DNA from 2 places in the Acinetobacter soli genome. Region 1 is predicted to be linked to the other one. Evidence: predicted binding sites of a transcription regulator. Region 1 holds the regulator's gene; the other holds the start of a gene.
What was found. The regulator PhoB, encoded in region 1, activates phosphate uptake and scavenging genes when phosphate is short. The targets are predictions, from matches to a motif close to TGTCATNAANCTGTCATAA.

Region 1 (16,399 bases):
CCGGTAAGGACTGACCCAGAAAGGTCCAGTCAATTGCAGCACACTCACCAGAGCCTTGTAACACTTGCTGCATGACGGTTTTAAGTGGCAATGCATCGAGCAAATAGTTCAGGCCCGGCCCACAGCTAGGCACCTGATCGGGTGGCAACGTCTGTAACCAGACATGACGCGATGCCACACCCACCGACCACAAAATCCCCACTGATGCCAAGAAGGCATAAAAGCGTTTCACTGCATTCGAAACTGGATTATGCAAAAATGCGATCAGTGCAATGATGCCCATCGCCATCAGTCCGACACGCTGAAAAATACACAGCGGGCAAGGCTCAAGTCCTTTTACATGCTCCAAGTAGAGCGCAAAAGACATGCCGACAATACTGGCCAGAACCAATACACCACTTACGAAGCGATAACTCCACTGCATGCGCATTCCTCAAAATTGTTATCGAAATTGAGCAAGATAATCCTCAAAGCTGAGCGAGGATTCTTGTTCGAGTTGATACTGTTGTTGACGTGACTGTTGAGCAAGCTGCTCGAAATAGGCTTGTTTTTCAGCACTTAACGAATATTGATCATAGATATTTGCATGTTGCTCGGCCAAAACACTGCCAAAGCTCCATGTTCCACCGTGGGTCAAGGTGTCTTTTATCACGTGTGCCGACAAAGACTGATTCACGTCATCAATGCGCTGCTGCATAACGCGCAAAGCATCACTGTACAACGATGTCTGGTAGCTTTCATCGAGTAACTCGGCACAGGCTTGCATTTCATTCACATGCTGACGCGCCCAGTCACGTACAGCGTAAACTCCGTCAGAGGTCTCAATTTGAGCCGTTTTCGCGCGACCCCGATTGACCACTTCAGTTTGGTTACGCTCAATCATATCTTGCTCATCACTCTCAAGTGGCGGGCTGTCCAGAAGCAAGCAATACAAAGCGAGTACCTCTAAAAAGCCTGCTGTGTTTTCATCAATTCCGATCGGACTATACGGATTGACATCAACAGCACGCAACTCTACATAGCCAACCCCACGGTTGCGTAACGCATCCGATGGCGTTTCACCGCCTTGCGGCACCTGCTTTGGGCGCACCAGACTGTAATATTCGTTTTCGATTTGCAGCACATGATCATTAATCTGGATCGGCTTACCTTGATCATCATTTAAGCCCAGCGCGCTAAAGGCCTCATACGGCGTTTTTACCGCATTTTGCAAACCTTCCAAATATCCATTTAGATTGTTGTAATGAATGCCGAGTTTCTTCTGGGCCGAGTTTTGATAACCCAGACGGCCCATTCTCAATGCGGTTGCATCGGGTAAATATAATGTTCCGCGAACCAGTGGCAGTAAATGATGCTCGCGTCCAGTCAGAAAACAGCGGCATACGGACGGGCTGGCCCCAACCAAAAAAATTACCAGTGGCGTCAGGCGGATAAAATTACGAATCAGGGCAAAATAGCGATGGCTTCGATAATCTTGCAAGTTCATCTGCTGAAGCGTGTGGTCGGTTTCATGTGCCTGCAAGGCTTCAAACAACGTGTCTGGAAATGACAGATTGTAATGCACACCCGAAATGGTTTGCATACGACGGCCGTAGCGTACACCTAGCCCGCGTCGATACAGCGTTTTAAAGCGACCAATATTGGATGTGCCATAATTGGCCAGCGGAATTTGTTCTTCTTCATCATCGAGCATACATGGCATTGAAAGTGGCCATAACTTCTCACCTTCATCGAGGTGCCCATGCACCACCGCATGAATGTCTTTAAGTTCGCTTAAAACTTCTTCAATACTGGCTTTGGGCGGTGTAATAAACTCCATCAAGGCTTCAGAGTAATCGGTGGTGATGCGTGAATGCGTCAGTGCCGAGCCCAGACCGTGCGGATGGGGTTGCTGTGATAAAAAGCCGTTGCCTTGCATGCGCAAGCTCTCGCGCTCGATGCCCCGCAACATGCCGTTTAATAATGACGAATCCACCCAAGTTTGCACTACAGATTGAGAGGTCGAATTGGGTTGACTCATGGACAATGCTCGCTAATGATAGAACTACTACACAAAATCATAATGTTATTAGTATAACGTGAATTATGTTGGGCATAGCAGCGGCAAAACTAATTTCGAAAAAATTGAATATTTTCATTTCGGCACTTTTTTATCACAAACTTAGTATTTAAGACATGCAAGATTTGTGATTTTATTGAAGAATATCTGCTAACGAGCTGTAATTTCGATGAATTATCAAGACGTATTGGATTTCTGGTTTGCCCCCGAACACACCGATTTTTGGTATGCCAAAGACCTGGCATTTGATCAGCTGATTCGAACACGTTTTGAGGCAATACATCGGCAGGCCTGTGCCGTCGAGCTTTGGTCATGGCGACACACACCAGAAGGCCGTCTGGCCGAAATCATTGTGCTGGATCAGTTTTCACGCAATCTTTATCGTGACAACGCCAGTGCATTTTCTCAAGATCCACTCGCGCTGGGCCTTGCACAAGAGGCGATCGCGCTCAAACTCGATGCACAGTTAAGCCCAGAGCAGCGCTCATTTTTATATATGCCGTTTATGCACAGTGAATCCAAAGTCATTCATGAGTTTGCGCTCAAACTGTTTCAGCGCTTGGGCAATGAAACCAACCTAAGCTTTGAAAAAAAGCATAAGCAGATTATTGATCGATTTGGCCGCTATCCGCACCGCAACGCCATTTTGGGGCGCACCTCCAGTGCGGAGGAGCTTGAATTTCTTACCCAGCCCGGCAGTCATTTCTGATGCGTCTGGGCTAATTTTGCCTCGTCCTTATTGGAGGTTGTTATGAAATATCTTCCTGTTTCGATATTGCTTGCCACGAGTCTGGCTTTTACCGGCTGTGCCAGCTTACCGCATAAACCCAGAACCTTCGATCAACTGGGGCAATTTTCCAGTTATCCGCTAAATAGCCAAAGTTTTCGCATTGGCTTTAAAGCGGATTCCTCCGTAAGTTATGGCGCCGCAGAAGAAATCACCTTGGTCAAGGCTGCGCAAACAACACTCAAAAATGGCTTCCGTTTTTTTAAGGTGCTGAATGATCCAAGCAATATGGCCCAGAAACCACCGCGTCAGGCTGTGGTGTATTCATCGCCAAGTATGTATTACCCTTACGGTTATTACCGACGCCATCCTGCCTTTTGGCCGGATCCGTTCTTTGATACCCCACAAGTGGTCAATCTCGATCCTGTTGAAGTGTCTTATACTATTGCATGTTTTAAAGATCAGAAAACAGCGCCGTCAGATGCTTTTGATGCCACTTTGATTCTTCGCTCACTGGGTGCCAAGTATGGTTTGGGCCCAAATGGCGAAGTGCTTATGCCTCAGCCTGCTGCTGCGCCGAATATGCCCAAAAACTGACCCCAAGGACTAAGCAAAGCCTATGCAGCCAGCGTCTACAACCCACTCTCCCAACCTCCATCGTAGCAAACGTCTGGCGACGATCGCGCTGATCAGTGCGGTCGTGATGTGGATTTTGCTGATGATTGCAGCAAAATTCTTCCCTGAATATGCATGGGTAATCCATATTTTTATGCTGGGTGCCGAAGCGGGCGTGGTGGGTGGGCTCGCAGACTGGTATGCCATCACAGTTCTGTTTCGTAATCCTTTTGGAAAAATTCCAATTCCCAAGTTTTTACTTGATCACACCGAAATTATTCCGCGCAATAAAGCCCGAATTGCCGAGTCGATGGGACGCTTTGTACAGGAAAACTTTCTGTCGCCGCAGGTGGTCGAGCAAAGCCTGAACAAGACCGACCTGAGCCTGGCAGTCGGTCAATGGCTTGAAAATCCTAAAAATAATACCCAAGTGGTGCAGTTGATCCAGCAGACCGTGCCGAAATTATTTGAATTTGTAGGGCAGCAGCAAATCGCGCAGTTTATTCAGAGTAACAGCGTAGAGTGGGTAAAAAGTACTAAAATCAATGCACTGGCCAGCGAAATGCTGCGTGCGGTGCTTGAAAATGACTTTCATCAAGATGTTTTACAGCGTGGTCTAGATCTTGCACATGAATGGATTGTGACGCACCCAGAACAAGCCCGTGAACTGACCCGTACCTTGTTTAAAGAGCTGGGGGTATGGAAACTGGCCAAAGGAGCCAGCTGGATTGGAATTGATGTACAACAACGTACCATCGATTCACTGATCGAAAAAGTGGAATCGATGCTGGCCGATCCTGAACATCCGTGGCGCCAAGGCATTGAAGAATATACCCAAACCCTGATGCTGCAACTTTCGGATGGTCAAAGTGATGCCAGCCAGCGCCTCAATGCAGGCAAAGATGCCTTGCTGGACAGTCCACAGGTCTTAAACTTTATCAGCGGTGCCGTGGTGATTTTATGCGATGCCGTGAAGCACGATTTACTTAAAGCCGACTCTGGCATTGCACACAACTTGCAGGAGGCCATTCAGCAGGTGGGGCATAATCTGGTTCAAAACGCGGCCGTGCGTCAGGTACTTAATGAGAAAATGACTGGCTTGGCCATCGTGTTTAGTGATCAGTACAGCGATAAAATTATTCGCTACATTAGTGAACGCATTCACGAATGGGATTCCAGCGAAATGATCGGAAAGATTGAAAATGAAGTGGGTGGCGATTTACACATGATCCGGGTCAATGGCGTGGTCGTGGGTGCCTTTATTGGACTGACGCTCGGGATTATCCGTGCATTGTTCGATTATATGCTATAACCGATTGATCATTATTGCGTGGACATTCAACCAATGCAGCCCCTTCAGTTTAAGCTGGCCAATCAGGGTGTGACCATTTTTAGCACCATGACTGCTCTGGCACAGCGCCTTAAAGCCATTAATCTGTCTCAGGGATTTCCTGACTTTGCCGCACCCGATGCACTAATTGAAGCCCTGTGTGATGCGACACGCAGTGGTTATAATCAATATGCACCGGGCGATGGCTGGCTGCCCCTAAGGGAACAGGTTGCAGCATTGTTTCTGAGCCGCGATCAGCTCCTGATTGATCCTGTGCATGAAGTAACCATCACGCCGGGAGCCACCATTGGGATTTTTGCAGCGATTCAAGCGGTGGTGCAGGCTGGCGATGAAGTGATTGTATTTGATCCCAGCTATGACAGTTACGCACCGGCAGTGCGGGCCGCGGGTGGAATTCCGGTCCATATTGCGCTTAAGGCACCCAATTTTGCGGTGGACTGGAGCGAGGTGAAGGCCGCAATCCGCCCACATACCCGCATGATTATTGTCAATACCCCGCATAATCCCACCGGAACACTATGGTCATTAGACGACTGGCAGCAGCTGATTGAGCTGGTCGAACAGCATGACTTACTGGTGTTGTCCGATGAAGTCTATGAGCATCTGGTCTTCGATCAGCAGCGTCATTATAGCGCGTTGCATTTTCCAGCGCTCAGGGCACGTAGTTTTGTGGTGGGTTCATTTGGTAAAACCTTTCATGTGACTGGCTGGAAAACCGGCTACTGCGTGGCCAGTCCAGTGCTCATGCAGGGCTTTCGGCAAATTTATCAATATGCCAATTTTTGTGGCAATACCCCAGCACAAGTTGCATTGGCTGAGTACATGCGCCAGCACCCCACCCATATTCCAGCGCTTCCTGATTTTTATCAGGCCAAACGCGATCTGTTTAATCAAGGGCTCAGCGCAAGCCATTTTCAGTTTACGCCCACACCGGGAACATATTTCCAATGCGTCGATTACAGCGCCATTCGACCCGATTTAACCGATGTCGAGATGTGCTATTTCTTGGCTGAACAGTATGGTGTGGTGGCTATTCCCTTAAGTGTTTTTTATCAATCACCCGATCCGAAGATGCGTTTAATCCGCTTCTGCTTTGCAAAAACAGAACAGACACTCACACAAGCGACACAGCGTCTTGCAGAGTGCTCGCCTTGGCTATCATAAAATAGAAAATATATTCACTATACCCTACCCCGCACGTGCTATTTTGAAATCAAAGATCAATAAAATCGCACGTGCCAAGGAGAGCCAATGTCCCCAAAACGCTCGTTGATTACAGAGCAGAAGTTATGGAAAACATTTTTAATTTTTTTGCTTCCTTTAATTGCAACCAATACCTTACAAAGTCTATCGGGAACCATTAATACCGTCTTTGTCGGACAAATGATGGGTGTCAATGCCGTTGCGGCAGTGGCCGTCTTTTTTCCAATTCTGTTTTGTATGATGGCGTTTATTATTGGGCTATCGGCAGGCTCTACAGTCTTAATTGGTCAGGCTTGGGGCGCACAAAATATTGAAAAAGTCCGAACCGTAGTCGGCTCTACGTTGTTTATGACCCTCATCATAGGTTGTGTGATTGCAGGACTCGGCGTGTTCTTTAGCCGTGAAATTCTGACCCTTCTGGGCACCGATGCCAAAGTGATGCATTTGTCGTTGCCCTATGTGCAATGGATGCTGGCGGGTAGTCCACTGTTGTTTGTCTATATTATTTATACCTCGATCTTGCGTGGTGTAGGCGACAGCATCACGCCATTGATTGCGCTCGGCATGACCAGCTTGATTGGGCTGGTGATCACACCTGTGTTAATCGGCGGTTATTTTGGTTTTCCCAAAATGGGCATTGTCTCACCCGCCATTGCAACTATTTTCGGTTATGTATTGGTTTTAGGGTTTCTGGCGATTTACCTGAATAAAAAGAATCATCCGCTGAAGCCCGACTGGGCACTGCTGCGTCATATTCGGCATAACCGCGAAGTCAGTCCACTGATTTTACGTTTGGGTATTCCAACCGGTATTCAGATGATCACCACCTCGGTGGCTGGACTGGTCATTGTCGGGCTGGTCAATCGCTTCGGTGCCAATGCAACTGCGGCCTATGGTGCAGTGAATCAAGTGTTAAATTATATTCAGTTTCCGGCACTCTCTATCTCGATTGCGGCTTCTATTTTTGGGGCACAAGCAATTGGTATGGGGAAATCGGATCTATTGTCCCGAGTCACGCGTACGGCTTTAGGAATGAACATCGCCATTACTGGTAGTCTGGTGGTTTTAGCGTATTTATTTTCAAAGTATTTAATGGCACTGTTTATCACTGATCCAAGTGTGGTCGAGTTGGGTCAAGAATTGCTGTTTATTGTACTCTGGTCGATTTTATTTTTTGGCGCCGGTTCAATTTTTGCCTCGATCATGCGTGCCAGCGGGACAGTGAATGTGCCGATGATCATTAATATTGTGGCCATCTTATTGATTGAAGTCCCTTGTGCTTATTGGTTCAGTTCAATGTGGGGCTTAAAAGGTATCTGGATTGCTTATGCGCTGGCTTTTGTATGCTTGAGTTTTTTACAGGCGGCTTATTATCAGTTTGTCTGGAAGAAAAAGGCCGTTCGCGCACTGATTTAATTAGGGCGATAAAAAAAGGACCGATACTGTATCGGTCCTTTTTTTCAGCGCATGGCATGAAATACTTAGAATTTTTTACTCATTGACGTCGCCAGTGCAGTCACTTTCTGGTATCCCGTTGGGAACAGACGCTGCATTAGATCCAGTGTCTTGGCATCGTTACCAATCAGTACACGGCGCTTGTCTTTACGCACCGCATCTAAGATTTGGCGAGCCGCCTCTTCAGGTGGGCAACGCAACAGCTTATTAAACGATTTGATCGATTTTTCCGGATGCATTCCCAGTGTTTTCAAGCTGTCATTCATTTTGGCAGCGTTGGCAATATTGGTTCGAATTCCTCCCGGATGAACACATAATGCGCTTACGCCACAATTTTCAATATCCAGTTCTTGACGCAACGATTCGGTAAAGCCACGTACTGCAAATTTTGATGCATTATAAGCCGATTGGGTGGGCTGCGCCGTCAAACCAAAAAGACTGGAAATATTGATAATATGCCCCTCTTTGCTTTGTTTAATCAGCGGCAAAAACTCTTTGGTGCCATAAATCACGCCCCAAAAGTTAATGTTCATTATCCATTCCAGATCTTCATAGCTTTCGCCTTCAACTGTTGAGCCAAGCGCGACACCGGCATTGTTGAAGATCATATTGACCGAGCCGTGGTTTTGCACGGTTTCTTGTGCCCACTGCTTAACAGCGTGGCGGTCGGCCACATCGACTTTTTTGGTGGTCACGCGAATTTGATAGGGTTTAAGTAGCGCAACTGTGGCCTCTAAGCCTGCTTCGTTTACATCACTCAACGACAAGTGACAGCCTTCTTTTGCAAGCAATAGCGCCAATTGCTGACCAATCCCTGAACCTGCACCGGTAATCGCTGCCACTTTATTTTTAAAATTTTTCATGTTCGCTTCCTTCAAGTTTGAGCGATTGACCCATTTTGCCACGTCGCACTCAACATCACTATATTTTTGACAATCCACATTGTCAATATAGTCCAAGTACCAGCAAATACCAACACCAGCCGATGACTGATTCGGTCATTTGTAAAAAAACTTGCTACACTAACAACAGACTTTCGGAGAACCCTTGCAGCGATGACCGCAGCCAAACTTGATCGACACAGTGCGTCGTCTTCCAAAAAAAAATCGCAGGAGCGCCAGTTTAAGGGGCTGTCCCTGACTGAGCGGAAAACGGCAAGACGAGAAAAACTTATCGAAGCTGGAATTGAAGCCTATGGCACTTCAGGCTTTTTTTCTGTAACCGTCAAAGACATTTGTAATCAAGCCAAGCTCACAGAGCGTTACTTTTACGAATCTTTTAAAAAGAGCGAAGACCTGTTTCAGACGATCTTTTTAAAACAGATCGAAACGCTGCAAAATAATGTGATGCAAGCCGTCATGAAACACAACGCCACGCCGGAAAACATGATCGATGCGGGCTTAACTGCTCTCTTACGCACCCTTAAAGACGATCCACGCTTGGCGCGTATTATTTATATCGATGCCATGCTGGTACAGGAATTACATAATCAGGCCACCATTCAAGAAACCATGATGCGTTTTGATCGCATGATTCAGGCACTGGTGATGCTGAGCATGCCCAATCTACGTTATAGCGAGCAAGAGCTTTCACTGGTTTCTTCAGGTCTGAACGGTTATGTCACACAGGTGGCGATTCGCTGGGTGATGGGTGGCTTCAAACAATCTCTAGATGATGTGCTGTTTGCCTGCCGGATTGTGTTTGTGTCGCTGCTGGAAAAGCTGTCACACGATCCGGCTCAATCTAAAGCTTGACCACAGCCTAGATCGATGAAATCTCAATGACGACGCCCGTATTAAACGATCGGATTGTGGTTTTATTTGTCACAATTCATTGCAAAAATCCACTTCAGTGCAATTTTTGCAATGATACTGTCATAATTAATCTTTGTAATAAGCCTGTCATAAATAAAAGCGGTTTACCGTTTGAACCCTTATAGGATATTGCGCTGTGAAAGATGACTATATTTTAATCGTCGATGATGAATTACCCATCCGCGAAATGATCCATACCTCTTTGGATATGGCAGGCTTTCAATGTTTGCAGGCAGAAGATGCGAAACAGGCACATCAGATGATTGTCGATCAGCGCCCAGTTCTGGTATTACTCGACTGGATGTTACCCGGCGGGATCAGTGGGGTCGATCTGTGTCGCCGTCTCAAACGTGACGAAAATCTGGCTGAAATTCCAGTGATTATGCTCACTGCACGTGGCGAAGAAGACCATAAGGTACAAGGCCTAGATGCAGGTGCAGACGACTACATGACCAAACCGTTTTCCACACGTGAATTGGTCTCTCGCATTAAAGCCGTGTTGCGTCGTGCCAATGCACTCAGCGGTGAAAAAGTAATTGATGCCAACGGCTTGATTTTAGATCCAGTCAGTCAGCGTGTCAGTTTTGGCAGCAATATCTTAGACATGGGGCCAACCGAGTATCGTCTTTTGGCCTTTTTTATGACCCATCCTGAACGCGCCTATACCCGCGCACAGTTGCTCGATCAGGTCTGGGGTGGCAATGTTTATATTGAAGACCGAACTATTGATGTACATATCCGACGCCTGCGTAAGGTACTCGAACCTTTTGGTGTCGATCGTTTTGTACAGACCGTGCGTGGCACGGGATATCGCTTCTCGACCCGCGCAGATTTGGCAGCAGGCTAAGACTTGACTATGTACGAACCGTATCCTGTCCCCGAACTGGCGCGTGAGCATAAACGCTTTCGTTACAGTAGCTTATGGGCATTTGCCAAACAGGATTTACGCCTACTGGCCTTTCTTCTGGTGATTGCCGCCTGTATTGGTCTGGGTTTGGGCTACTTTTGGGCCGGTATTTTTATTGCCTTTCTGATTTTTTTTGGCTTGCAGCTTCGGTCGTTGTACATTGTTAATGAATGGATCTCGAATCGTCCCTACGATACCCCGCCCAATTTAAACGGTATCTGGGGCGCATTGTTATTCAATGTATATCGGGCACAGCGTCAAGAGCGGATTGTACAGGCCGAAATGGTCGGACTGATTGACCGTGCGCAATCGTCATTGATTGCACTCAATGAAGCCGTGGTGCTAATTGATGACCTGCACCAGATTGAATGGTGTAACCCAGCGGCAGAAGGTTTACTGGGCATCAAGATTCTCGATCGCGGTCACAATATTTTAAGTATTTTACGCCAGCCCAAATTTATTGAATATTTTAATCATATTGATCAGGCGCCCGACGGCATCAAAATCAAATCGTCGTTGTTTGACGATCAGTATGTACAGATCAAATTGACCCGTTTTGGCGAGCAAAGTCGTTTGCTGGTGGCCTACGATGTCACCCGAATTCACAATCTTGAGCAGATGCGTAAAGATTTTGTCGACAATATTTCGCATGAATTACGTACGCCTCTGACCGTTTTGAGCGGCTATATCGAAACGTTCACCGATCAGGAAGATTTAAATCCACGCTGGAAACGCGCTTTCGATCAAATGCAATCACAAACCAAACGCATGAATGCACTGGTGAATGATCTGCTGTTACTTTCGAATCTGGAAAATAATAAAACCATTGCCAAAAATCAGATCATTGAAATGCCAAGTCTGATGAATCAGCTTTTTGACGACGCCCAAGCCTACAATGTTGACTACGGACATACCCTAAATCTGGATATCGACAGCCACTGTGATCTGATTGGCTCCGATATGGAAATTGCCAGCGCCTTTAGTAATCTGATCACCAATGCCATCAAGTACACGCCCAAGGGCGGAATTATTACCATTGGTTGGCACGACGATGGCGAACACGGCTACTTTACCGTACAAGACAACGGCATTGGTATAGATCCCAAACACTTGCCGCGTTTGACCGAACGTTTTTACCGTGTCGACAGCGCCCGCAGCCGTGCCACAGGCGGAACGGGTCTTGGGCTGGCCATCGTTAAACATGTGCTGATGCAGCACGGCGCTTATCTCGATGTCGTATCTAAAGAAAATGAAGGTTCGACGTTTAAGGCCATTTTCCCCAAAGAACGTTTGTACCAGATGATGTAAACACACCCTCTGCTCTGTATTGCTGGGCAGCACAACATGCTGATTCCATCTGTTAAAACCGCCATAATCTGCGTATAGTGGCGGTTATTGTTTTTATAATCATAACAAATCTTGATCAAGCCCCCTTCAAGATGGGCTATACGAGCAATCGACATGACACAGTACACCGGCCAGAGCCCAAAACAGTACTATCAGGCTCTGATTCAGCAGCAAGCCATTTTGGCTGATCCTTCGCAGCAGGCGGCAATTGAACAATTAAATGAGATCTGGGAGAAACTGGAACGCCCCAAAGCATTTTTTATACAGCGCCCTATTCGTGGGCTTTATATGTGGGGCAGCGTTGGCAGCGGTAAAACATGGCTGATGGATATTTTTTACCAGTCCTTAAGCTATAAAAAGAAAGTCCGCATCCATTTTCATCATTTTCTAAAAAACATTCATCAGCAGCTGGTGCATTACCGCGGCACGCGTGATCCACTTCAGCACATTGCCAATGACCTGATTAAAAAATATAAACTGATTTGCTTCGATGAGTTTTTTGTCAGTAATGTCACTGATGCGATGATCTTGTCCAATCTGTTTAACTTACTGTTTGCCAAGCGCGTGATTTTAGTGGCAACGTCAAATATCGATCCAGATAATTTGTACAAGCATGGCTTACATCGAGAGCGTTTCTTACCGACCATCCGCCATATTCATACGCATTGCCACATTCTCAAGATTGGCAATGCCCTCGATTATCGCGTGGTAAAAGGCCACCATGTTCTGGATCAGTTTTTCTATTCGCCCCTCGATGCAACGGCCGATGCATGGTTAAGCAGTATTTATCGGCATCTGACCCAGCACAATGCACATCCCACGCTGATTCAAATCAATCATCGCGATTTAGAGGCACTTGGCGTACATGAGCGCGTGGCGTGGTTCAGCTTTGATCGGCTATGCCGCGATGCACGTAGTCCGGCAGATTTTATCGAGCTGTGTCGTCGCTATGACCATGTGCTGATTAGCAATATCACCGAGTTAACGGACGCCATTTACGATGCAGTGCGACGCTTTATTTATCTGATTGATGAGTTGTATGAGCAAAAAGTAGTGCTGTATTTGACTGCTGAGCAGCCGATTGAACAGCTCTACACAGGTGAAAAGCTCAAATTCGAATTTCAGCGCACCTTTTCGCGCTTACAAGAAATGCAAAGTCGTGACTATCACGAGGCACGTATAGCCGTCACGCATAAAGAGATTCATTAAAACCATAAGCTGCTGCGTAGAGGTCTTGCTTGCCACATCTCGATCTCGCGCAGTCGATGATTCACACAATAAAAACGGAGTTTAGCGTGGCTTTTATCGATTTTTCCATCGTTCAGATCAGTGTCATGCTCATGGCTGTTCTGTGTTCGTATATTATTTTTGGCATGATTGGCTTTGGAACGGCGCTGATTGCCAGCCCAGTTCTCCTCCAGTTTTTACCATTGGCCGAGATTATTCCCTTACTGGCACTTCTAGATTTATGTGCTGCCCTATCGAATCTCATCAGAGATGGTAAAAAAGCCGATATGATCGAGCTTAAACGGCTGATTCCGCTGATGTGTGTGGGTAGTCTAATCGGATTTTTATTGCTGCTTAAAATTAAACCTGAAACGTCTTTATTGGCTTTTGCGGTATTTATTTTACTTTATGCGCTTTATGCATTAAGTGGAATTCAACCTGAGCGTCGCTTTGACTCCAAACATGTTGTTCCTTTTGGATTCGGCGGTGGGTTATTGGGTGCCATGTTTGGCAGTGGCGGATTTATGTATTCGATTTATTTAAATGGTCGCTTACAAGACCCACAAAAAATCCGTATCACACAAACCACACTCATTGGCTGTAGTACGCTGCTACGCGTCATCCTATTTGCACTTGCTGGGGTGTATTTTTCGTGGCACATCTTCGCACTGATGCTGCTTTTTATACCATCAATGCTGATTGGCAGCTACGTGGGAAAACACATCACGCTTAAACTCTCTAAAGTACAATTTTTAAAAATTATTCATGTGGTGATTTTTTTCTCTGGGCTTTCAATTTTACTGAAATATGCTTTGACCCATTCATAATTTTTGACCATGTACAGCCTGTCTACTCAGGCTGTACACGACACACATATTGATTAAAGCGTGTGGCCGAGTTTCTCACCCATAACCACCACCGAGTTGGCTTTAAACTGGCTTTCCCAAGCCATTTTGTCTTTTTCAAACAAAACAATCGCGGTAGAACCCAAGTAAAAACGACCCAGCTCATCGCCTTTTTCAAGCACCACATCATGATGGTTCAGCTCAAGGCGTCCAGTCGGTTTCACCTTGCCTGTGACCACGGTTTCAATTCCAGCCACAATCATCGCGCCCACCAGCACAACGGCCATACGGCCCAGCTCGGTATCAAACAGGCACACCATACGCTCGTTACGTGCAAACAGACCCGGAATATTTTCGGCTGTCACCTGATTCACCGAAAACAGCTCACCCGGAATATACAAGGTTTCAGTTAAACGGCCTGTTAGCGGCATATGCACACGATGATAATCGCGTGGCGATAGATACACCGTTGCAAATTGCCCGTGTTTAAATGGCTGCGCCAGTTGCGGATCGCCAATCAGTTTTTCAACCGAAAAAGACTGTCCTTTGGCCTGAAACACCTCACCATCATCGATACTACCGATTTGTGAAATAGCACCATCGGCAGGCGACACAATACTGTCTTGGGCATTGTCGATCACACGGACGCCATCTTTTAAGGCACGGGTAAAAAATTCGTTAAAAGATTTGTACTTTAGGGCATCGGCCTGTTGTGCAATCGATAAATCAATGCCGTATTTACTTTTGAACGCCTGAATGACCGCGGTTTTGACCAGCAGATTTTCGCTCTCGGCAAGCTTACCCACCACGCGACTTAACTGATGCTGTGGCACAAGCGATTGTGCTTTTATAAATAAATCTTTTTTTAATCGTGTCGTTAAGCTCAAAATGGCTGTTCTCCAGTAATCACAGGACTATCGAGGCGATTGCCCCATTCACTCCATGCCCCGTCGTAAGCACGCACCGGCCAATCAAGCAAACGTGCCAAAATATACGCCAATCCCGAACGATGGTGGGACTGACAATACACAATAACAGGCTGGTCAAGACGAAAGCCGAGCTGTTGCAATCGGTGCTGAGTGCGTTCAAATGGATGCAATTTTAGATGATTTTCGCGGTTTAGGGCAGTACTCCATTCAAAATGAAGTGCGCCGGGCATATGTCCACCGCGTCGGGCAGCCAGTCTTAATCCGGTATATTCGTCATGTGTGCGGCAATCCCAAAGCTGTACCGATTGACTGTCAATCAAGGTGCGCAGCTCATCATACTGGATTTGATATTGGGCAGCATGTGAAGTATCGACTGGGTATAAATGACTGACGGGTTCAACCGTATCCACCTCGGACGTGGTGGGTAATCCGGCGCCAAGCCACGCATGAATCCCGCCATTAAGCAAACTGGTTTGGGTAAATCCGAGGCAGTGTAAGGTCCAGATCAGTCGTCCTGCCCATGCACCACCTTCGTCGTCGTAGACCACTACATGATGTGAGGGTGAAAGATTCAAATGGCGAATCAGGGCTTCAAGTTGAGCCTGATCGGGTAAGAGTCCCGTAGCGAGTTCTTCCTGACGAACCAGTTGTGCCGGACGAAGCGCGTAAGCATGTGCCAAATGCAATTGTTCATACACCGAGCTTCGGCTTAAATCGACAATACGCAACTGCGGATGATCCAGATACGCCAGCAGTTCGTCGGGCTCTATCAATAAACCCAAATTGATTTCAGGTACGGCCATTTCGTTTTAATCACATTCTCTAGGTTTGCCATGCCTCATCTTAGCATAGGCTTTTTTCAGGTCTTTCTGTTTTTCATGCATCTTTAGCAGAAAAGGTGCAATCACTTTTACACCAGTACCACATCTTCAATGTCAAATACCTGACGTAAATAGGCCAAGAACGTGTCGTTATCGGTCATGGTTTTGCCCGGACTGTCTGAAATTTTCGCCACAGACTGTCCATTGCACTCGACCAGCTTTAATACAATATTAAGTGGCGTTTGCCCCATATCATTGGTGAGGTTGGTGCCAATCCCAAAACTGACTTTAAAGCGGTCTTTAAAATACTGATGCAATTCCCATGCCTTTTGTAAGGTCAGGCCATCGCTGAAAGTTAGCATTTTGGTTTTGGTATCAATTTTTAATTGTCGATAATGTGCATAGGCCTTGTCGCCCCATTCATACGGGTCGCCACTATCGTGACGCAACCCATCAAACAGCTTGGCAAAGTACAGATCGAAATCGCGCAAGAACGCATCCATCCCCACCACATCGGTCAGAGCAATACCCAAATCGCCACGATATTCTTGTACCCATGCCTCTAGGGCCGCTTTTTGAAAATTGCGTAATCTTACGTCAAGTGCCTGAAAGGCCTGCAAAAATTCATGTGCCATGGTACCAATTGGCGTAATATTTAATTCTTTGGCCAGCAATACATTGCTGGTACCCCGAAACACATGTGGTGAGCTACGATGAAACGACTCGACCACGTGCCTTTGCCATTCTAGACTGTAGCGACGACGGGTACCAAAATCGGACACCAGAAATGGCGGTTCGTCGTTTGCGTGCTGCGCTTCATACTGCTTGAGTAATTCAAGTTTGGCTTGCAGGCGTCGTTCGCCCTCTTCAAGCACAGCCTCAGTGCGAATACGCCGGAAATACAGTTCATTGACAATCGCCAGTACAAAAATCTCAAACATCATGGCCTGAATCATCGGGCCTTCAACACTAATGTCCAAACGGCCTTTGGCATCGATACTGGCACGAATAAAACGGCGTTTGAGCTGAAACAGCTCTAAATAATCGACAAAGTCGCTTTTAATAAATCGAAAGGAACGCAAATATTGCAGTTCATCAT
Region 2 (16,399 bases), 880 kb from region 1:
TCCTGATTTTGAAGTACATGCCCAATTCCGAGTAAGCCTGCTATCGCTGAAGGCTCAAGCTGAATATTCTCAGTTTGATTGAGCAATTGAATAAACTGAAATAATTGTGCATCCGAGACCGTCACATAGGCATCGATCAGATCTTGCATGGCACGACCAACAAAGCCAGAGGCGCGCCCTACCGCCAGTCCGTCTGCCGCAGTATGATTATCTAGGCCAATATCTTGTACTGAAATCTGGTCATGTAATCCGGTATAAACACCCAAAAGCATACACGGAGAATGTGTCGGTTCTGCAAAAATACAATGCACATGCTCACCAAAAGCATGCTTTAAACCAAAACTGACGCCTCCAGGACCACCGCCTACGCCGCAAGGCAAATAAACAAATAATGGATGCGCCGCATCGACCTTGATTTGATGATCGTTGAGTTGCTGTTTTAAACGCAAGCCTGCAACAGCGTAGCCCAGAAACAGGGTTTTCGAATTTTCATCATCTATAAAAAAACATAAAGGATCGTTTTCGGCGGCTTTTCGGCCTTGTTCGACCGCCACGCCGTAGTCACTGGCATATTCCACCACATTGACACCCAGCGAACGTAATTTGTCTTTTTTCCACTGCCGAGCATCGGCTGACATATGTACGCTCACACGAAAGCCAAGTTTGGCACTCATGATGCCTATCGATAAACCTAAATTTCCTGTAGATCCTACAGCAATTTGATGCTGCGCAAAAAATTGACGAAAAGGTGCTGAATCAAAGATTGTATAGTCATCATCTGGCTGAAGTAATCCTGCTTCAAGCGCTAACTTTTCAGCATGTGCCAATACCTCATATATCCCACCTCGTGCTTTAATCGAACCTGAAATGGGTAAGTGACTGTCTTTTTTTAACCACCATTGCCCTGTGGTAGGTAAATTGAGCGTAGCACAGGCATGTTTTTGCATGTTAGGGATAGACACCATCTCAGATTCAATCCGCCCATGTGAAGCTTCGAGCTCAGTAAACACCTTAGCCAGATAAGGTGCGAAGCGTGTTAGACGCTGTTCGGCATCTTCAATATCGGCACGGCGAAGACCAACCCCATTTAGACCATGCTCACAATCCTTAGTTTCAGGTGGATACCAAAAGATTTCTTGATAGTGTTTTAATGCATTGATTAACTGATCATGTTGTAACGCAGATGCAAGAGATGACATCATGACGGCAAAACCCTGTAAAGCTTATTGATTATCTGCTTTAAACTTATACGTGTTTGAGCGGAAAATAGAAATATTGCGACATAAAAAAAGGCCACCCATGTGACCTTTTTTAGAATAGCAGTTTAACCAACAAACTGTAAGAACACCCAATATAAACCACCGGATAAACAGATTGTTGCTGGCAAGGTAAAGATCCATGCCGAAATAATGGTTTTTACTGTTGCAAAGTTCAAACCAGATTTATTCGCCACCATGGTCCCTGCAACTGCACTGTTCAAGACGTGTGTGGTCGAAACTGGCATACCTAGACCATCTGCTGCTGCAATGGTGCTCATGGCAACGAGTTCAGCAGACATGCCCTGACCATAGGTCATGTGGTTTTTACCAATACGCTCACCCACAGTCACCACAATACGCTTCCAGCCTACCATCGTGCCCAAGCCAAGTGCTAAGGCAACCGCAACCTTCACCCAGTTAGGAATATACTGTAAAAAGCCATCAAGGTTGCTACGATATTCTTTTAAGGTATCTTGTTGCTGAGGGGTCATTGCAGGAAGTGCTTCAGCTTTTTCCAAACGTTTAAACGTTGTGGTGCTCAAGTACATATCATTACGAATTTCGCTGACTGCCTGCTCTGGGATATCTTTTAAATCGCCATACTGTCCTACGCGCTCACCCAAGTGATCTGTAATGCTGGCCAATGCCGGTAAAACTTCAGGGGTTTGCTCTTTGGTCTGGATAAACTTGGTCAGTACAACACGCGCCTTTTCATCTTGCATTTCATTTTGGTTGGCATGCAAGACAATTGCCGTTTCACCTGAAAGTTGCTCAAACGATTTAAGATACTGTGCATCCAAGTTCTTGTTGAGCGAGTACGCCAAAGGAACCAAGCCAATCAGGATCAGCATAATCAAGCCCATACCTTTCTGACCATCGTTTGATCCGTGTGCAAAACTTACACCTGTACAGGTAAAGATCAAAATTGCACGAATCAATGGTGGTGGTGGCTTGTTGCCTTCTGGTGGCTGGAACAATTCAAGCTGACGGCGGAATACTTTTTTCACCAGCAAAAATAAGATCGCAGCAAATGCAAAACCGATTAAAGGAGAAAAGAGTAACGCTTTACCGACCTTGATCACTTGATCCATATCGATACCGCTGGTACCCGTCGATGCATTTAAAATGTGGTTCATGATGCCCACACCTAAAATCGAACCAATCAAGGTATGCGAACTTGATGCTGGGATACCCAAAAACCATGTACCTAAGTTCCAGATAATCGCTGCGATTAGGAGCGCGAACACCATGGCAAATCCGGCACCACTGCTGACATTCATAATCAGTTCAACAGGAAGTAACGCAATAATACCGTAGGCAACTGCACCGCTGGCCACCATCACGCCAAGAAAGTTACAAAAGCCCGCCCACATCACTGCAACAGGTGCAGGTAAGGCGTTGGTGTAAATGACCGTCGCCACAGCATTGGCTGTGTCATGGAAACCATTTACAAATTCAAATCCCAAGGCAATAAACAATGCCGTTGAAAGGAGAATAATAGAATACAAATTTAAAGGTGGAACATGCGCTAAATCAGCATTGACCTGAAATCCAATATAAATCAGAGTCGCAACGATGACCGTAAGAAACACCGGCATAAAGAACTTCGGTGTCGGTACGTGTACATTCGTCGATTTCGCATGTGAAGGTTCCACAGGCTTTGAATCCGAAACAGGGGGAAGATTTGAATTCATGCAGACGGTTCAAGGGGATCAATAAAATCCCCTTATTCTTAAATTAAATTATGACAATTATATGACAAACGACGCCCTAATGAAGTCAATTTTTGCTCAATTAACTTCATTTTTCGCCTAAATTGCGCTATTTTTTTAACGCAAAATAAAATTATGTTTTTATATTTCAAAAACTTAATAGTTTTAATAAGTTTATGACAGGCTTATAATTTAATTTGTCATAATTGCCGAAAAAAATGACACTTAACTTAAATGAAGCGCTAAGCTGCTGCCTGTTTAAGCATTTTGAAAGTTAATTATTTCACTTTGATGAAATTTTCAGCGCTTAAAGTAAAAAATGACTCATCGCATTTTTTTGATCGCATCAGTTCTTGATGAAAATGACATCAAATACTATGGCTTCTGTTACAATAATGCGCATTTTTAAATCGTTAGGGGTTCTCCATGTCGACGCTAGCCACCCTCAAAGAGCTGCTTGCCAAGCGCATTCTCATTATTGATGGTGCGATGGGTACCATGATTCAACGTCATAAGCTTGAAGAAGCAGATTATCGTGGTGAGCGTTTTGCAGACTGGGCACATGACCTCAAGGGCAATAACGATCTGCTGGTGTTAACCCAGCCTCAAATTATACAAGGTATTCATGAAGCGTATCTTGAAGCGGGTGCCGATATTATCGAAACCAATAGCTTTAATGGTACTCGCGTGTCGATGTCGGATTACCATATGGAGGAATTGGTTCCCGAGATTAACCGCGAAGCAGCACGTTTGGCAAAAGCCGCGTGTGAGAAATACAGTACCCCAGATAAACCGCGCTTTGTTGCAGGGGTATTGGGCCCGACATCACGTACCTGTTCCATTTCTCCCGATGTCAATAATCCTGCATTTCGTAACGTCACCTTCGATGAACTTAAAAACAACTATATTGAAGCCACACATGCCTTGATTGAAGGTGGCTCGGATATCATTCTTATCGAGACCGTTTTCGATACCTTAAACTGTAAAGCGGCAATTTTTGCGGTTAAGGAAGTCTTTAAGCAGATCGGTCGTGAACTGCCCCTCATGATCTCAGGCACCATTACCGATGCATCAGGGCGTACTCTCACTGGTCAGACGGCTGAGGCATTTTGGAACTCTGTACGCCACGGCGATTTACTTTCGATTGGCTTTAACTGTGCACTCGGTGCAGATGCCATGCGTCCGCATGTTAAAACCATTTCCGATGTCGCCGATACTTTTGTTTCAGCGCACCCAAATGCCGGATTGCCGAATGCATTTGGTGAATACGATGAAACGCCAGAACAAACAGCGGCTTTCTTAAAAGAGTTTGCCGAAAGCGGTTTGATTAATATTACTGGTGGTTGCTGTGGTACAACGCCAGATCATATCCGTGCAATCTACAACGCGGTAAAAGATATTCAGCCACGTTCAGTGCCTGAAACAGTTCCTGCTTGTCGTTTAAGTGGTTTAGAGCCATTTAATATCTATGACGATTCATTGTTTGTGAATGTCGGTGAACGTACCAATGTCACGGGTTCGAAAAAGTTTTTGCGTTTAATCCGTGAAGAACAATTTGCCGAGGCATTGGAAGTTGCACAGCAACAAGTTGAAGCAGGCGCTCAAATCATCGACATCAATATGGACGAAGGCATGCTCGACTCTCAAAATGCCATGGTGCATTTTTTGAATCTGGTGGCCTCTGAGCCTGAAATCTCTCGTGTGCCCATCATGATTGACTCATCGAAGTGGGAAATTATTGAAGCGGGCTTAAAATGTGTTCAGGGTAAGCCTGTCGTCAACTCCATTTCGCTTAAAGAAGGCTATGATGAGTTTGTCGAAAAAGCGCGTCTGTGCCGTCAATATGGCGCGGCTGTCATTGTGATGGCGTTTGACGAAGTCGGTCAGGCCGATACCGCTGAACGTAAGCGCGAAATCTGTAAACGCTCCTATGATATTTTGGTGAATGAAGTCGGCTATCCGGCTGAAGATATCATTTTTGATCCAAACGTGTTTGCGGTCGCAACCGGTATTGAAGAACACAATAATTATGCGGTTGACTTTATTGAAGCAACTGGCTGGATCAAACAGAATTTACCTCATGCCATGATTTCTGGCGGCGTATCTAACGTCTCCTTCTCTTTTCGTGGCAATGAACCCGTCCGTGAAGCCATTCACTCGGTATTTTTATACCATGCCATCAAGCAAGGCATGACCATGGGGATTGTCAATGCGGGCCAAATGGCCATTTATGACGATATTCCAAAAGAATTAAAAGACGCTGTTGAAGATGTAATCCTGAATCAAAACCAAGGTGAATCAGGCCAAAATGCCACTGAAAAATTGCTTGAAGTGGCTGAGAAATTTCGCAGCCAAGGCGGTAAGGTCAAAGAAGCCGAAAATTTGGAATGGCGAAATCAACCGGTCGAAAAACGTCTGGAATATGCCTTGGTCAAAGGCATTACTACCTTTATTGATCAAGATACCGAAGAAGCACGCCTGAAGTCTAAACGCCCGCTGGATGTCATTGAAGGCCCGCTGATGGATGGTATGAACGTGGTGGGTGATCTGTTTGGTTCTGGAAAAATGTTTTTGCCGCAGGTGGTTAAATCGGCCCGTGTAATGAAGCAGGCGGTGGCATGGCTGAATCCGTACATCGAAGCGGAAAAAGCAGAGGGACAAACCAAAGGCAAAGTACTCATGGCCACGGTAAAAGGTGATGTTCATGATATTGGCAAGAATATTGTGGGCGTGGTGTTGGGTTGTAATGGTTACGATATTGTCGATTTGGGCGTGATGGTGCCCGCCGAGAAAATTTTGCAAACTGCGATCGATGAAAAGTGTGACATTATTGGCCTGTCTGGACTGATTACGCCGAGCCTAGATGAGATGGTGTTTGTAGCCAAAGAAATGCAGCGTAAAGGCTTTAGCATTCCCCTTCTCATTGGTGGAGCAACCACTTCAAAAGCGCATACCGCAGTCAAAATTGAACCACAGTATCAAAATGACGCCGTGATTTATGTCGCAGACGCCTCACGTGCTGTGGGTGTCGCCACCACCCTGCTTTCTAAAGAAATGCGCGGTGCATTTATTGAAGAACAACGTGCCGAATACGCCAAAATTCGTGAGCGTCTCGCCAACAAGCAGCCAAAAGCCGCCAAGCTTAGCTATTTAGAAGCAATAAAAAATGGCTTTAACATTGACTGGAATGCCTACGTACCACCTAAACCAAATCTGCTTGGCGAAAAGGTCATTAGCCATTATCCGCTTGAAAAACTGGTGCCATATTTCGATTGGACTCCGTTTTTTATCTCGTGGAGCTTGACCGGAAAATTTCCAAAAATTCTAACTGATGATGTGGTGGGAGAAGCCGCGACTGATTTATATAATCAAGCTCAGGCGATGCTTGAAGATATTATTGAAAATAAGCGCTTTGATGCCCGAGCTGTATTTGCGTTATACCCTGCCAAACGAACGGGAGATGACACGGTTTCTGTTTACGATATGCAAGGTAACGCCACACATCGCTTTGAGCATTTGCGTCAGCAGTCCGATAAAGTGACAGGTAAACCAAACTTGTCACTTGCAGATTTTATTAGCCCAGCCGAGCAACATACCGATTACCTAGGTGGATTTACCGTCTCGATTTTTGGTGCAGAAGAACTCGCAAATGAATATAAAGCTAAAGGAGATGACTATTCTGCAATTCTGGTTCAGTCCTTGGGAGATCGTTTTGCCGAAGCCTTTGCCGAACATTTGCACGAACGGATTCGTAAAGAATATTGGGGCTATCAGCCAGATGAAAATCTCGACAACGATGCCTTAATTAAGGAAAAGTATGTCGGAATTCGACCTGCACCCGGTTACCCTGCGTGCCCAGAGCATTCGGAAAAAGCAGTGTTGTTTGACTGGTTAGGTTCAACAGATAAGATTGGAACCTATCTGACCAGCAGTTTTGCCATGTGGCCACCTTCAAGTGTCAGCGGCTTTTATTATAGCTTGCCGCAATCTGAATACTTTAATGTCGGTAAGATTTCTCAGGATCAGCTTGAAGACTACGCCAAACGTAAAGACTGGACACTGGATGAAGCGAAACGTTGGTTAGCACCAAATCTAGATGATTCGATTAACTAAAGTAAAAAATCCCTCTTCAACGAGGGATTTTTTTAAATCATTTATTTTTAAAATTTGAGAGTAAAGCCGACGTAATCGTCGTGTTATTTTCCACTGCACGTGATTTTTTAGCTTTTGCAGACTGATCGACGACACGCTGAATCTTAACCGCTTTAAACTTACCGTTATTTTCGACCACCATAAATTTCACACGTTCATTGCGCTTAGGCTCACCGTCTTCAAGTGGAAAGTCTGAAATATGAAAAAAGACATCTTGCTCTAGGCCGCCAATAAAACCATAGCCTTTAGTGGCGTCGTATTGCTTGATTTTGCCCTGATAAACTTCAGATTTCATAAATTATGCCCGTAGCGTTACTCAATCGTCCATTATACCTCAAACTTGAATCAGCGCGACAATCAAGCACGAGCGTTCTTTGCAGATATACTGATTGCTCTATATGGATTAAAAAGAAGCGCAGCCTGAATGCTGCGCCTGATGACAAATGCGGGATTGAGTTAAAACTGATAATTTAATCCGACCTGCAACAAACGTGTTTGACCTGGATATACATAAGCATTAAAGGCACTATCATCATATTTTTTATCGAAAATATTTTTCACGCTAGCATTTAAGCGCAGTGCTTTTGATACATTGTAGTAAGCGATTAAATCTGTCACAGCATATGCTTTCATATTATAAGTTGTGTTCGATGTCTGACCTTTACGATCTGAAATAAAGCGCTGATTAATTCCAAGCCCCAAACCATTCAAGATGCCTGAATCAAAGTCGTAAAGAGTCAATAGATTCAGCGTATTCTTAGGAATATTCGCCAGACGCGTTCCTTTCAATAAAATATTGTCTTTCACCACTTCAGTATCTGAATAAGTATAATTGGCAATCGCTTTCCATTGTGGTGTGATATGACCACTCAGATTGAGCTCAAAACCTTGACTTTGTACCTCGCCCGCTGCCACTGATTTATTGATATTCACTGGATCTGGTGTCAGCACATTTTTCTTTTTAACAAAGAAAATAGCACTATCGAATGCTAAGCGATCATCTAATAATTGTAACTTCGAACCAATTTCATAAGACATACCTTTCTCTGGATCAAAACCTTGTCCGAAACGGTCTGAACCAGTATTCGGTTTGAATGACTGACTGATATTGCCATATATATTCCATTGATCTGTCAATGAATATACCAATCCGATACGTGGTACCAGTGCATTAAAATCTTTGGACCACTGGCTTTGATTTAAATGATTTGTATATTCATGCTGATAATGCTCGTATCTCATACCAATCAATGCTTTGAGTCTGTCATTCAAATCAATCTGATCTTGTACAAAATAGGCAAGGCTACGTAATTTCTCGCGATCATCAAGTGCTGGGCTGTCTAAAGCAGGCAACGATGCGCCATAAATTGGATTTGTAATATCAAGATCAAAATTATTGCCCGATGAACGAATGATATAAGATTTATAGTCGTACTGTTCAGCCTCAACGCCAGTGACCAGCGTATGCTGCATGTTAAATAAATTAAATTTTCCTTGCACATTTGCCTGAATATTTTTATCAATCCAGTCTAATCTTCTCCAGTTATAGTTACGCTTGATCACCTGACCATCGGTATTTGCTTTGAGCCCGCTGGCTTCAACCGCATAGCCATATAACTCACCATTTAGATATTGTCCGCCTACATTTAGCGTCCAGTCATCATTGAGTTGATGCTCCAGTCTGAGTTGTAACATATCATTATTGTTGTAAAGTAAATTACGTTGCTTGCCAGATTCCCACCAATATTCTTTGGAATCAAAATACGTGGTTTGCTGATTTGGATATCGGGTAAAGCCACGATCTAGCGGATGACGGTTACGTAATATGTCGGCTTCAAATGTAAGCTTGGTATAGTCAGATGGTGTCCACTGAAGTACTGGTGCAATACTAAAACGCTTGGATTTTACATGATCACGATACGTCTCACCGTTTTCACCTGCAATATTTAAACGATAGGTCAGCGTCTTATCTGTATTCATTGCGCCAGTCGTATCAAGTGTAGCCTGATACAAACCTTCACTGTCTAAACCCGCACCTAGAATTGTTGTGTATTCTGTATTAGGTGTTTTACTCGTTATATTAAATGTTCCCCCGGGGTCAGTTCGTCCATACAAACTGGATGCAGGACCTCTGAGCACATCAATTCGCTCTACGTTATATTGGTTAGGCGCGTTTGGATAGCCGCGATTAATTGGAAAACCATTACGAAAATATTCACCACTGGTAAAACCGCGTACGGTGTACGTGGTCAGTCCTTGTCCTCCAAAATTATTGCCACGCCCTACGCCGACCACATCAAGCGCCTCTGTGAGTCGTGATGGCGCCAAATCTTTTAATATAGCAGCACTAATGACACTGACCGACTGAGGTGTATCCTTAAGTGGAGTATCGGTTCGAGTTGCAGAATCAGATGTTTTTACGTGATATGCATGTGCTTGATCACTTTGTGACTGCAACATAATGACAGGCAATTGATTAATTTGATCTTGAGCATGGGTATGGCTATACATGCCGACAGATAGGAGACAAAGATACTGAAAACTGACTTTAAACAAGAGGATTCTTCCTTGAAATAAGAACCGATTATATTAATAATACAAAAATTAACAATAACCATTATCAATTATTTATTCAAAAATTCGGCAAAGATGGGAGTTATCATTACATTCATGACAAAAGAATAGGAAATCACAAATAATTGGAATGCTAGAATCGCGTTTCAACATATGTTGATCAGTTTTTATATTGATACAGGATTGATCCAATAAGAATATCTTACAAAACCCATGGCTATTATTGACACCTAAAATTGATTTAAAAAATATATCTAAAAGAGGAACATCGAGTGATTTTTAAAAAATTAGCTTATTTGAATCTGTTCAGTCTGTTGTTTGCTTCAACGACCTTTGCAGCCACATTAACACAGCAGCCCTATGGTACGACAAAAGATGGACAAGCTGTCCAATTATATACCATGCAGAATGATCGAGGTACATCGGTATCGTTTATCAGCTTTGGTGGCGTCATTACTCACATCATGACACCCGATGCTCAAGGCAAAAAAGACAATATTGTATTAGGGTTTGATAACTTACATGGTTATGAAGTGGTTGATACTGAACAAGGCATTCACTTTGGTTCGTTAATTGGACGTTATGCCAACCGTATTGGGCATGGTTCGTTTACCTTAGATGGCAAAACGTATCATTTAGAAAAGAATAATGGTCCCAATACTCTACATAGTGCAGGCTTGGGCTACGATAAACGCGTCTGGCAGGTGCAACCGCTTATTTCTAAAGGCAAAGAAGTTAAAGCTTCGTTAAAACTGACCAGTCCAGATGGAGATCAGGGATTTCCGGGGAAACTTAATGTAGAAGTTATTTATAGTTTGTCGGATGACAACGCCTTTACAATTGAATATAAAGCGAAAACAGATAAACCGACCGTGATTAACTTAACCAATCACAGTTATTTTAATCTGTCGGGCGCGCAAAATAGCCCTTATGGTGTGATGAATCATATCGTACAACTCAATGCCGATCGCATTTTGCAAACCGACAAAAACTCTTTACCCACTGGCGAGATTAAAAGTGTAGCAGGCACTCCTTTCGATTTCAGACAGCCCAAAGCCATTGTGAAAGATATTCGACAAAATAACCAGCAATTGGCGTTTGGTTATGGCTATGATCAAACATGGATCATCAATTCAGGTCAAGATAAGTTACAACGTGCAGCATTTGTCTTCGACCCTCAATCTAAACGGACTTTAGAAATTTTAACGACCGAACCCAGTATTCAGATGTACACTGCCAATCACTTGCTAGGTCAAATTGCAGGCGCGAACGGCGTCCTGTACCGACAAGGAGATGCTGTTGCACTCGAAACACAGCATTATCCGGATAGTCCGAATCAAGCACATTTTCCTTCGACGCGTCTAGATCCGCATCAAAGCTTTCAAAGCAAAACCGTCTTTAAATTTGGTGTGCAAAATTAAGCTTTTATCGTGGCACCCTTTATTGTTCAAAACAATAAAGGGTGCTCAGCGAATCAAGTCTTATCTGGTTTTAGGCAAGAAAAATGCTACTAGCCCCAATAGCGGCATAAATGAGCACAGTTTAAATACCCATTCAATCCCGTTTATATCGGCTAAATATCCTAGCCCTGCGGCTGCAATTCCGCTCACACCAAACATCAAACCAAACATTAAACCTGAAATCATGCCCACACGCCCCGGAACTGCCTCTTGTGCATAGACCACCATGGCGGCAAAAGCAGATGAGAGTATGAGCCCTGCAAGAATTGAAAGTACAGTAGTCCAAAATAAATCGACATAAGGCATGATCAATGCAAAAGGTGCCATCCCCACAAAAGACACCCAAATGACAGCATTACGGCCAATTTTGTCTCCAATCGGTCCACCAGCAAAGGTTCCCACTGCTACAGCAGCCAGAAAAGCAAACAAATGGAGCTGCGCAGTTTGTAAACTGATTTGAAATTTATGAATAAGATAAAAAGTAAAATAATTACTAATACTGGCAATATACGTAAACTTGGCAAACATCAGTATGCACACCGTACCAATCGCCATAAAAAGCTGACGCCCATGTAATTTGTGAAGAGTGCTATTGGTTTTGGTCGCCACTTTAGATTTGGCATGCTCGATAGACCAGCGGCTCACCCGAGATAAAATACAAATCGACAAAATACTTAAAGCCACTAACCATGCCAGTGCATGCTGACCAAAAGGCACAATAATTAAAGCTGCCAAAACTGGCCCGATTGCCGTTCCTGAATTTCCGCCCACCTGAAAAGTCGATTGTGCTGTACCAAATCGGCCACCCGATGCAAGACGAGCCACACGCGATGCTTCAGGATGAAAAGTTGCAGAGCCCACGCCAATCAATGCAGCAGCAAGTAGTAACACCATAAAATTCGGTGAAAATGCCAACAATAATACACCACTTAAGGTCACGCCAGCCCCGATCGGGAGTAAGTAGGGTTTAGGATGTTTATCGGTGTACAGTCCAACCCAAGGTTGCAGCAACGAACCCGTAATTTGATAAACAAACGAAATCAGCCCAACTTGTGCAAAACTCAGGGCAAAATTGGCCTTGAGCATTGGATAGATTGCAGGTAAAACAGCTTGAATCAAGTCGTTGAGCAAATGGGCAATCGCCACGGCACCCACAATGTGAATGATCATTTTTTGTGGTTGTATCGGTGCGGTATTTAAATTGGGTGTGTCTTTCAACTGTACAGAAGACGTCATCCTTAAAAACTCCAAAAACAGAAGCAGAACAACTATTGTAATTTGTCATTTAGACGTTTATCTTCCAATAATTGTTGTCTAAGTGACATCTTAAACATTAAGTATGAAATCTAATAAACTGGTGATTGGCTTATATGCCGAGCGCTCTTATAAAGAAGTGTCGTATCCGCACATGCACTTACGTGCGCAGCTCCTGTATGCTTCACACGGCACCATTCAGGTATTGTGTAACGATCAGGTGTGGATCGTACCGCCCAAATGCGCTGTCTGGATTCCAGCACGTGTAGAACACAGTATGATTTGTTTGAGTCAGGTTAAACTCAATACCGCTCTCATTGATGCACAAGCTGCGGCAGTAATGGGGAATTCATGTTTTTTAATCCGAGTCAGCGATTTGCTCCACGAATTATTGATTCGGTTAAATCTGTTGGAAGCTGAATCTGTAGCCAACCAAACTCATGCAGAAGCTTTATTAAATGCACTGGAAATTTTGATATTTGATGAGATTCAAACTGCAAACTCGCTCCCTATTCAAATTCCATGGCCCAAAGACAAACGTTTAAGCCGTATATGTGAGCTGATGATGCAATCTCCCCAGCATACGAAAGATTTAAACACTTGGGCAGACGAAATGGGAACCAGCTCGCGCACACTTATGCGTCTATTTAAAAAACAAACAGGGTTATCATATCGTGGCTGGATACAGCAAATGCATATTGCACTGGCATTGAGTAAAATCGCAGATGGTCAATCTATGTCAAGTATTGCCGAAGCGCTGGGTTATAGTAGCCCGAGTGCATTTAGTGCCATGTTTAAACGCCATTTGGGTATTACCCCACAACAATTCAAAAGTTATGAAATGATGGAAGATCAGAATTTAATCACTGCTCGTAACACAATCGACAAATAAAATTCCATCCAGATGATCAATCTCATGCTGAACGATGCGCGCAATAAAACCTGTATACGTCGCCTCTATAAGCTGGCCTTGTAAAGTAAAATAACGAAGTTGAATCTGCTCTGCACGGGCAACTTGTGCACGTTGATCGGGTACGCTTAAGCAGCCCTCTTCACCCAAACAAAGGTGTTCAGATTGTGCATAAATCTCAGGGTTGATCATGACCACGGGCTGCATTTCGGGTGCATCGGGATAGCGCGGATTTGGGCGAGAAGCCACAATAATGACGCGCTTCGACACATAAACCTGAGGTGCAGCAATGCCGACGCCGTTTCTGGCCAGCATAGTCGCTTGCAGTGCTTCTGCCAAATGCAGTAGCCATGAAGAATTAAACTCAGACTCTGCAACTGCTGCTGCTTTGAGTTTAAGTATCGCTTCTCCCCGCTGCGCTACTGGCAAAATTGGCTGCATTAAGACATCGCCTCGGGTTCACAAAAAAGATCTTCAGAGAACCCTTTCGATTGCAGCACCAGATCAATAACATCGAGCACGCCTTCTTCTTCATTGCTTCGAGCATGAAATTTGGCTACTTTTTTTAGCGCAGGAATTGCATTTTGCATGGCAAAGCCGTACCCCGCTTTTTGAACCATCTCGATGTCGTTGTTGTTATCGCCAATGGTCAGCATGGCATCATCAGCAATGCCCCATTTTTTTTGCAAAAATGATAGACCAAATGCTTTGTGCTTGTTTGGGATAATCAAGTCAATAAATCCAAAACCGCTTGAGACTGCTTTGGTCAGCTGATTTTGCACATAATCTTGCTGGTTTAAATACTGCTCCATGCTCTTAAAATCGTGCTCAACAGTGGTCAGCGTGACTTTACCAATTGGCTCCTTAACATCGAGGAGACTATCGACCTGCTGAATACTTTTGAAGTAGATATTTAATTTATCCAGTATTTTTTGCGATACATCCGAGCGAACATACGCGCAAGATTTAGCACATAAAATCACGCTACTGCCGTACTCAGATTCTAAATCACGCACCATGCGCTCTAAAGTGTCAGGTGCGTATGCACTATAATGAATTTCTTGATTTTGATCGGTCACATACACGCCATTTTCTGCAACAAAAGCGATTTCATGTGCGATTTCGGGAAAGTAAGCTTGAAGGGTATAGAGCGGGTTGCCACTGGCAGCAACGAACTTGATTCCGCGTTGTTTGAGCTGCGCGTATTGCTTTAAAAAGCGCGCTTTGTTGTATTTCTTCTCTGAATTTAAAAACGTTCCATCCATATCGACTGCGATAAGTTTGACTGGCATTTATACCTCATGGTTGAGTGTGATGTTTATTTGTTGTTTCGCTATTATCTTAACAGTACATCACAGTTTTATGAAATCAATCACAAATTTATTTGGTATAAATTTGTTTGCAGATTATTTAACCAATTGAAGTAGTTTCTCGAGTGAAATTTAGCAACTCCGCGTATTCACAAGCTTTTTGCTATTTTTTGTACCCACAGAAGTTATATTTTTATTACATTAAATATGAATAAAAAAGCTCTGCCAATTATCTTCTAGATCAAATCTTTTTTTAGATAATCTACATGATAGCGATCGTGATCAATAGTGATACTGATCTTTTTCTGCTTGTATTCAATGACAGCATAAAAACACTCAGCGCCATCATCTAAGCCTGTCGCTGAAAAAGCAGTCCCCTGCGGGAAATCGTTGAGCCACACAGCCTTATAAAAATCTGCAACCGAATCAAAATCCAAATAGTACCCAGGATTTTTGATGATTTTTTCGGCCATGCGTTCAAATTGCTGTATCTTGTATGCTTCTAAATCCAAAATTGTCATGCAGATCTGGCCACATCTTGTTTACTTTTTACGCGCTCCCATTGCCACCAACCAAAAGCAGCGAGTCCCACAAAAGCAGCATAAAGCACCGCAGTAAGAAACAGCGCTTTATAAATAAACATCCCCACATAAACAATATCAACCACCACCCACAATATCCAGGTGGCAATATGTTTACGGCTGGTCCAGTAGGTGGCCAGCAAACTAAATGCAGCCAACTGAGCGTCTAACATCGGCACTGCCGCATCGGTAAAATGTTTTAATATTAGACCAAAACTTAAGCCAGCTACTGCTGCTATTAACATTTGAAATAATGCTGTTTGCGGCGCAAGTGGTTCGATGCGAATATCGTGATCGGTCTGCTTCCCTTTAAGCCAGTAGTAAAAGCCATAAAAATTGACCACCACAAAAAATGCTTGAAGAATCGTTTCACCATATAGTTTATAGGTATAAAACAAATAGCCATAAAGCAAAAATGCAATAAAGTTGAACCACCAGCACCACATGTTACGTAAAACAGTCAGTGTCACGCCAATCACACTGATCAAGACAGCAACAATTTCAAGAGTAGACATTATCGTCACCCACACCCATAAAGAAAAAAACAGCCACCAACTTACACATTCGAATGGCTTGTCGTTAAGCGCCTGCCCAATATTGCGCTAGTTTATTACTAATAAAAATTGCAAAACGATCTACCACGCGACTGTATATATCAGAGCAAATCAGTATCGCAACTAAAAAAACCAAAGACGCCACCATGAATGCGCTGTCGTAATTAAAACCATGTTGTACACAGTAATTAAAGACAGGTAAACAAACGATATAGAGTAACATCAGATGTAATAAATATACCGAAAATGATAATTTGCCTAAATAAACAAAGACTGGTCGATCCAGCATACGAGACAATAGCGGACTCATTAAAATGCTGTACACAATCAGACTTCCCGAAAGAAAATTACAGTAATCGTAGGTTTTATCGCCTAAAAATTGATAAATTCCCTGATAAGCCAAGCTGGAGTTATGCGCCCCGGCAAGGTACAACCCTAAAGCCAGAAGTAGCCCTGCCCATGCATTTGAAGCAATACGGCGCCCATAGAAAAAAATAAGCGACCCTAAAAGAAAGCTGATTAGTCCCAAATACAAATCCATATTTTTAAACAGTGCAAAGCTCAGGGGAAACATCAGTACAAGGGTCAAAAACAACCCTAAGCTATATTGTTTAAGGTACAACAAGGCAAACA

Region 2: the regulator PhoB is predicted to act here: its motif matches at 3,002-3,020, upstream of KCV09_RS01230 (inorganic phosphate transporter).

What each region holds. Positions count from the first base shown of each region.
Region 1 is NZ_CP073241.1:2,710,232-2,726,630, reverse strand. Features, by position in the region: gene KCV09_RS12570 (disulfide bond formation protein B) at 1-424, opposite strand, end outside; gene gshA (glutamate--cysteine ligase) at 443-2,020, opposite strand; gene KCV09_RS12560 (DUF924 family protein) at 2,229-2,768, shown strand; gene KCV09_RS12555 (CC0125/CC1285 family lipoprotein) at 2,811-3,383, shown strand; gene KCV09_RS12550 (DUF445 domain-containing protein) at 3,406-4,713, shown strand; gene KCV09_RS12545 (methionine aminotransferase) at 4,747-5,916, shown strand; gene KCV09_RS12540 (MATE family efflux transporter) at 6,004-7,371, shown strand; gene KCV09_RS12535 (SDR family NAD(P)-dependent oxidoreductase) at 7,437-8,273, opposite strand; gene KCV09_RS12530 (TetR/AcrR family transcriptional regulator) at 8,466-9,164, shown strand; gene phoB (phosphate regulon transcriptional regulator PhoB) at 9,361-10,071, shown strand; gene phoR (phosphate regulon sensor histidine kinase PhoR) at 10,081-11,439, shown strand; gene zapE (cell division protein ZapE) at 11,593-12,687, shown strand; gene KCV09_RS12510 (sulfite exporter TauE/SafE family protein) at 12,774-13,532, shown strand; gene asd (archaetidylserine decarboxylase) at 13,586-14,437, opposite strand; gene KCV09_RS12500 (sulfurtransferase) at 14,434-15,282, opposite strand; gene pncB (nicotinate phosphoribosyltransferase) at 15,390-16,399, opposite strand, start outside.
Region 2 is NZ_CP073241.1:273,964-290,362, reverse strand. Features, by position in the region: gene KCV09_RS01235 (D-serine ammonia-lyase) at 1-1,202, opposite strand, end outside; gene KCV09_RS01230 (inorganic phosphate transporter) at 1,325-2,953, opposite strand; gene metH (methionine synthase) at 3,398-7,084, shown strand; gene KCV09_RS01220 (cold shock domain-containing protein) at 7,122-7,418, opposite strand; gene KCV09_RS01215 (TonB-dependent siderophore receptor) at 7,580-9,634, opposite strand; gene KCV09_RS01210 (aldose epimerase family protein) at 9,970-11,118, shown strand; gene KCV09_RS01205 (MFS transporter) at 11,179-12,393, opposite strand; gene KCV09_RS01200 (AraC family transcriptional regulator) at 12,497-13,303, shown strand; gene def (peptide deformylase) at 13,271-13,762, opposite strand; gene KCV09_RS01190 (Cof-type HAD-IIB family hydrolase) at 13,762-14,613, opposite strand; gene KCV09_RS01185 (hypothetical protein) at 14,868-15,152, opposite strand; gene pnuC (nicotinamide riboside transporter PnuC) at 15,149-15,727, opposite strand; gene KCV09_RS01175 (acyltransferase family protein) at 15,792-16,399, opposite strand, start outside.